Hyalangium gracile: one gene and its partner. The protein of the gene in region 1 binds, or shares a complex with, the protein of each later gene. Links are inferred from orthologs where the notes say so. Each region holds a gene or a part of one and is shown on either strand. Other genes may lie near its edges. The genes, in order: KY572_RS07125 and uvrB.

Region 1 (3,276 bases):
GGCTGGCGGCGCGGATGCACTCGGGAGCGGAAGCCCGGCCCGAGCCGTCGACCCGGGAGATCTGGCTCTGGCGCCTGGGCATCTACGGGCTGACCGTCCTCCTCAGTGGCCTGCGCTTCCACAGCCCGCTGAAGTACCAGTACACGCTGAACTTCTTCGCCATCGCGGTGGTCGCCTATCTGGCTCGGGAGATCGCCGCCTGCCAGCGCAACGCTCCCTCGGAGTGGCTCGAGCGAGCGGGAGCCTGGAGCTACTCCCTCTACCTGACGCACCCGCTGGCGCTGATGGTCTACGCACTCTTGCAGGTGCCAAACCTGGGCTACTTCTTCAGCTGGGCCGTGAGACTGGGCTCCGTCCTCGTGCAGGCCTACATCTTCTATCGGCTGGTGGAGCGCCCTGCCCACCTGCTGGCGCGCCGGATCGGCGGGGGGGCGTTGAGGCCTCGGTTGGCGGGAGCCTCGGCACTGGCGCCCGAGGTCTCCTCCTCGGCGCCACCGACCTGATCGCGGCTTCCACGACCAGACGAGGCGCTCAGCCCGGCATGAGGAAGCGGGCGATGACGCGCTTGAGGCCCACACTGCCGCCGAACTCGACCGTCACCTTGGCGTTGGGGCCAGTGCCGTCGGCGGAGATGACGCGACCCACACCGAACTGCTCGTGACGCACGCGCATCCCGCGCACATCTCCGCCCATGCCGTCCATGTCCGGGGCCTGGGAGTAGGAACGATCGATGCGAGGACCATCACCGTCGTCATGAGAAGGGCGGCGGCGAGGCGCCACGGGTGAGGGAGCGGGCCGCTGGACCTCCTGGGCCTCGGGCTCGATGCCAAAGAGAGTGGGCGGCACGTCGCGCAGGAAGCGCGAGGGAGGGTTGTAGCGCAGCTCTCCGAAGAGGGAACGGCACTGCGCGAAGCTGATGAAGAGCCGCTTCCGAGCGCGAGTGAAGCCCACGTAGCAGAGGCGTCGCTCCTCGGCCATCTCCTCGCCATCCTCGGGGTCCTCGACGGCGAGGGAGCGCGAGTGGGGGAAGACGTTGTCCTCCATGCCGGTGAGGAACACGGCATCGAACTCGAGACCCTTGGCCGCGTGCAGCGTCATCAGCGCCACACGGCCCTCCCCCACCTCGGCATCCGCCTCGCCCACGAGGCTGATCTGCTCCAGGAAGGCCTGGAGCGGGGGGACCTCGGCGGTGAGGGATGCCGCCTCCAGCTCGGGCGGCGGGGGCTCGGCACCTTCAGCTGGCGCCGCAGACGCGGCAGCCACCGCGGCGGCCACGCGATTCAGATCGAACTCCTGCGAGGCGCCGAGGAACTCGCGAAGGTTCTCCGCGCGGGTGAGGGACTCGTCACTGCCCTCGGCGGTGAGCGACTCCACGAGCTTGGTCTCCTGGAGCATCTGGTCCACGGCGCTCGCGGCATCCTTGGCCTCCTGGGCGAAGGAGTTCAGCGATGACACCAGCGCGTGGAAGCCCGCGAGGCGGCGAGCGGCGGCGGCATTGAGCGCGGGGATGCGCTCGGGGCGGGAGATGGCCTCGAAGAGGCTGATGCCCTGCTGGTCGGCGTAGTCCGAGAGGCGCTCCACGGTGGTGTCACCGATGCCGCGGGCCGGAGTGTTGATGACGCGCAGCAGGTCCGCATCGGAGCGCGGGTTGACCATCAGGCGCAGGTAGGCGGCGGCGTCGCGGACCTCGGCGCGATCATAGAAGCTGCGACCACTGACCAGCGTGTACGGCACGCGAGCCAGGCGCAGGGCCTCTTCGAGCACGCGGCTCTGGGCGTTGGCGCGATAGAAGACGGCCATCCCCGAGTACTTGATGAAGCCCTCGCGCTGCAGCGCATGGATCTGCCGGGCCACCTCCTGGGCCTCGGCGCGCTCGTCGCGGTTGATGAGAAGCTGGAGGTGCTGGCCCCGGGGCCGATCGCTCCAGAGCTTCTTGGGCATGCGCCGCCGGTTCTTCGAGATGACGGAGTGCGCGGCCTCGAGGATGTTCTGATCGGAGCGGTAGTTCTGCTCCAGCTTGACGACCCTGGCGCCGGGGTACTGCTCGGGGAAGCGGAGGATGTTGTCCACGCTGGCCCCGCGCCAGCGGTAGATGGACTGGTCATCATCGCCCACCACCACGAGGTTGGCGCTCGGGGGAGGCGCCAGCAGGCGCAGCAGCTCGTACTGGACGGGGTTGGTGTCCTGGAACTCGTCCACGAGCACGTGGGTGAAGCGGTGGCGGTACCGCTCCAGCACATCGGGGCGCTTGCGGAACAGGGTGACGAGCAGCAGCAGCAGGTCCCCGAAGTCCACGGCGTTGGCCGCGCGCAGCAGGCGCTGATAGGCCTGGTACACCTTCTTCACCACCATGCCGCGCAGGTCATCCACGTCCACCTGCATGTCCTCGGGCATGCGGGCGGCGTTCTTCTCCTGGTCGATGCGGTGGAGGATCTCACGCGGCTGCATGCTGGGCTCGACGCGAGCATCGCGCATGGCGCGCTTGACGAGTCCCAGCTGATCTCCATCGTCATAGATGACGAAGCTGCGAGTGAGGCCCACGGCCTCGGCCTCGCGGCGGAGGATCATCGCGGCGGACGAGTGGAAGGTGCTGACCACCAGCTCATTGGCCTGGGCGCCCAGCAGCTGGGTGAGGCGCTCGCGCATCTCGCGCGCGGCCTTGTTGGTGAAGGTGACGGCGAGGATGCGCCAGGGGAAGACGCGGCGGACCATGACGAGGTGGGCCACGCGGCGGGTGATGACGCGCGTCTTTCCACTCCCGGCCCCCGACAGGACGAGCAGGGGACCGTCCCCATGAAGGACGGCCTCCTTCTGGGGCGGGTTGAGGTCTTCGAGGAGGGCTTGTTCGTGCGGATTCACGGCGGCTCTGGAGGACGGAAACCCTCTCTTCTAACGCCTTTCCACGCTCCGGGAAGGAGGTTCTGCACGGCGTGCGGGCGATTGCCTCCTTGAAAGGGAGGCCCTCGTGCGTCGCCATCCCGCGAAGACTCTGACAGACTTGGGAACGCGGGGAGCACGCCCCTCTTCGCTCCAGGCGCCGGGCCACGAAGCTCTCGCATAGAGTGGTCGCCCATGTCCGACACCCCGTCCCGCCCCACCCAGGAGCAGCTCGATCGCTTCGCGGAGCTGTTCAACCAGAGCCTCACCCTGAGCCACCTCGGCATGCGCCTCTCGTTCTCCGAGGGCCGCAAGTGCATCGTCACCATCCCCAAGGTAGGCCCCGAGCACCGCGGCGGCCTGGGCACCTCGGCCATCAACGGCGGAGTCATCGCCGCC
Region 2 (3,234 bases), on another replicon or contig:
CAGGAGCTGATCGCGCAGGCGCGCTGCCTCCTCGAACTTCAGCTCCGAGGCGGCGCGCTTCATGCGGCCCTTGATGCCATCCACCAGCTCGCTCCCCTTGCCCTCCAGGAACAGCACCACCTCGTCCACGCTGCGGCGGTACTCCTCGGGCGGCACCGGGTAGACGCACGGCGCCGGGCAGCGGCCGATCTGGTGTAGCAGGCAGGGCCGCTTGCGGTTGGCCATCACGTGGTCGGTGCACGTGCGCAGGTGGAAGTAGCGGTTGATGAGGCGCAGCGTCTCGCGGATGGCGCCGGCGCTCGAGTAGGGCCCGAAGTAGCGCGCCCCGTCCCGCTCGTACTTTCGTACGACATCCAGCCGCGGATAGGTCTGCGTCCTATCCAGCCGCAGGGAGATGAACTGCTTGTCGTCCTTGAGCAGGACGTTGAAGCGCGGCTTGTGCTTCTTGATGAGCTCGTTCTCGAGGAGGAGCGCTTCCTTCTCGTTGTGGACGAGCACCGTCTCGATGTCCCCCAGAATGGAGTCGAGCATCGAGACGAAGACGCGCGTGTCCCCGGTCCGGGTGAAGTACGAGCGCACCCGGTTGCGCAGACTGATGGCCTTGCCCACGTAGATGACCTGACCGCGGCGGTCCTTCATCAGGTACACGCCGGGCTCGGTGGGCAGAGCGTCCAGCTTCTCCTGGAGCCGGGCGTCCATGGTGGGCTAGCGCCTCCTCCGTCCCTTGGCCGCGTGGCCCTTGCGGCCCTTCATCGGCACATCCTTCTCGGCGGGCTTCACCGGGGCGGCCAGGAGCGCGCGGCTGGGCGGCTTGAGGCCCAGGTCCATGTCCTTGAGCAGGAGGATGCGGTCGCGGAACTGAGCCGCCTTCTCGAACTCCATCTCGTCGGCGGCGCGCTGCATGTCCTTGGTGAACTCCTCGATGAGGCGCTTGATCTCCTTGGGGATGAGCAGATCGTTCGCGGCATCGGCGGCCATGGGCAGGGCCATGGGGTCGGCGTCGTAGAACTGCGCGGACAGGTCCAGGATGGCGCTCTTCACCGAGCGCGGAGTAATTCCGTGCTTCTCGTTGTAGGCGCGCTGCACCTCGCGGCGGCGGTTCGTCTCCTCGATGGCCAGCTTCATCGAGTCGGTCATCTGGTCCGAGTACATGATGACGCGGCCGTTCAGGTTGCGCGCCGCGCGGCCAATGGTCTGGATGAGCGAGACGTGGCTGCGCAGGAAGCCCTCCTTGTCCGCGTCGAGGATGGCCACCAGGGACACCTCGGGGATGTCCAGGCCCTCGCGCAGCAGGTTGATGCCCACCAGCACGTCGAAGACGCCCTTGCGCAGGTCCCGGATGATGGCGGTGCGCTCGATGGCGTCGATGTCCGAGTGCAGGTAGCGCACCTTGACGCCCACGTCCGTGAAGTACTCGGTGAGGTCCTCCGCCATGCGCTTGGTGAGCGTCGTGACGAGGACGCGCTCCTGCCGGTTGACGCGGAGGCGGACCTCCTCCAGCAGATCGTCCACCTGGTTGGCGGCGGGACGGACCTCCACGGGCGGATCCATGAGGCCGGTCGGGCGGATGATCTGCTCCACGACCACGCCCTTGCTCTTCTGCAATTCGTACTCGGCCGGAGTGGCGGAGACGAAGACGGCCTGCTGCACCATGCCCTCGAACTCGGAGAACTTGAGCGGCCGGTTGTCCAGGGCGCTGGGCAGGCGGAAGCCGAACTCCACCAGCGTCTCCTTGCGCGAGCGGTCGCCGCGGTACATGGCGCCGATCTGCGGGATGGTCTGGTGGCTCTCATCGATGAGGATGAGCATGTTGCGCGGGAAGTAGTCGATGAGGCACGGCGGCGGCTCGCCGGGGGCACGGCCCGAGAAGTGGCGCGAGTAGTTCTCGATGCCGTTGCAGAAACCCACCTGCTCGATCATCTCGAGATCGAACATCGTGCGCTGCTCCAGGCGCTGGGCCTCCAGCAGCTTGCCCTCCTTCTTGAAGAGGCTGAGGCGCTCGGCCAGCTCGTCGCGGATGGTCTGGAGCGCGCGCTTGCGGGTGTCCACCTCCGTTACGTAGTGGCTGGCGGGGAAGATGACGATCTTCTCCAGCGCGCCCAGGGTGAGGCCACGCAGCGGGTCGAACTCGGTGATCTTCTCCACCTCGTCGCCGAAGAAGCTGATGCGGACGGCGCGCTCCTCCTCGTAGGCGGGGAACACTTCCACGGTGTCTCCGCGAGCGCGGAAGGTGCCGCGATGGAAGTCGAAGTCGTTGCGCTCGTACTGGGCCTCCACCAGCCGGCGCATGAGCGCGTCACGGCCCAGCTCGGCGCCCATGTTCACGGTGATGGCCATGTCCACGTAGGAGCGCGCGGTGCCCAGGCCGTAGATGCAGGACACGCTGGCGACGATGATCACGTCATCGCGGATGCGCAGGCTGTGGGTGGCCGAGTGGCGCATGCGCTCGATCTCGTCGTTGATGGACGAGTCCTTCTCGATGAAGGTGTCCGACGAGGGGACGTAGGCCTCGGGCTGGTAGTAGTCGTAGTAGGAGACGAAGTACTCGACGGCGTTCTCCGGGAAGACTTCCTTGAACTCGCCGTAGAGCTGGGCCGCCAGGGTCTTGTTGTGGGCGATGATGAGCGTGGGCCGCTTCACGTTGGCGATGACGTTCGCCATGGTGAACGTCTTGCCCGACCCGGTGACGCCGAGCAGGGTCTGGTACTGGTCCCCGCGCAGCACCCCCTCGGTCAGCTCGCCGATGGCCCTCGGCTGGTCGCCCTGCGGCGCGTATTCGCTGTGGATCTTGAAGTCCGCCATGAGGCGGACATTTAACACCCTGCAACGAAGCAGGCTGGCACTTCCTGCATGCCTGCTCGACAGCGGACGGAGGCGGGGCTACTTCGCCCCCTTTGCCTCCAGGGCCTTGGTTGCCTTGAGGGACTCCAGCCGCGCGGCCTCGAACTCGTCCCCCTTGTTCCAGCGGGGCATCTCCGGCGCGCGAGCCACGTGAGCGCCCAGCAGGAAGCTCAGCCGCACGTCCTCCACGGCCCCGCTGAGATCCCAATCCGGGCGCAGCTCGTCGGAGGGCTGGTGGTAGTGCTTCGCCTCCCACAATTCGCGCTGCTGCTTGCCCCACCCCTCCGGCCGGCCAATGAAGTCCATGCCGCTGCCGAAGTAGGCCGCGGGGATGCCAAGCTTGGCGAAGTTGAACTGATCCGAGCGGTAGAAGAAGCCGCGATCGGAGAGCTG

The links.
Region 2: the proteins of KY572_RS07125 (region 1) and uvrB are in contact, whole or in part, in a crystal structure (PDB 7EGT), measured with the Thermus thermophilus proteins. The link is inferred for Hyalangium gracile from one-to-one orthologs. Residues at the interface, in WP_096412145.1 of Thermus thermophilus: His654, Arg656, Phe657, Gln666, Asp668, Glu669, Lys680, Arg681, Leu682, Ser683, Lys685, Tyr686, Ala687; in WP_096411307.1 of Thermus thermophilus: Glu23, Leu25, Arg26, Asp27, Gly28, Glu29, Arg30, Phe31, Arg55, Glu326, Asp327, Phe328, Glu379, Ser382, Gln383, His398, Gly400, Arg401.

What each region holds. Positions count from the first base shown.
Region 1 is NZ_JAHXBG010000003.1:128,430-131,705, forward strand. The notes cover bases 196-3,160. They hold KY572_RS07125 (ATP-dependent helicase), read right to left. Parts: upstream 2,860-3,160; coding sequence 532-2,859; downstream 196-531. Other genes in these bases: KY572_RS07120 (acyltransferase family protein), read left to right, coding at 196-503; KY572_RS07130 (PaaI family thioesterase), read left to right, coding at 3,073-3,160. In the rest of the region: more of KY572_RS07120, read left to right, coding at 15-195; more of KY572_RS07130, read left to right, coding at 3,161-3,276. UniProt on the Escherichia coli protein: A helicase with DNA-dependent ATPase activity. Unwinds DNA duplexes with 3'-5' polarity. Translocates on single-stranded DNA with 3'-5' polarity. Initiates unwinding more efficiently from a nicked substrate than double-stranded DNA.
Region 2 is NZ_JAHXBG010000014.1:88,649-91,882, forward strand. The notes cover bases 255-3,177. They hold uvrB (excinuclease ABC subunit UvrB), read right to left. Parts: upstream 2,803-3,177; coding sequence 706-2,802; downstream 255-705. Other genes in these bases: uvrC (excinuclease ABC subunit UvrC), read right to left, coding at 255-699; KY572_RS27050 (M28 family peptidase), read right to left, coding at 2,881-3,177. Also shown: more of uvrC, read right to left, coding at 1-254; more of KY572_RS27050, read right to left, coding at 3,178-3,234. UniProt on the Escherichia coli protein: The UvrABC repair system catalyzes the recognition and processing of DNA lesions. A damage recognition complex composed of 2 UvrA and 2 UvrB subunits scans DNA for abnormalities.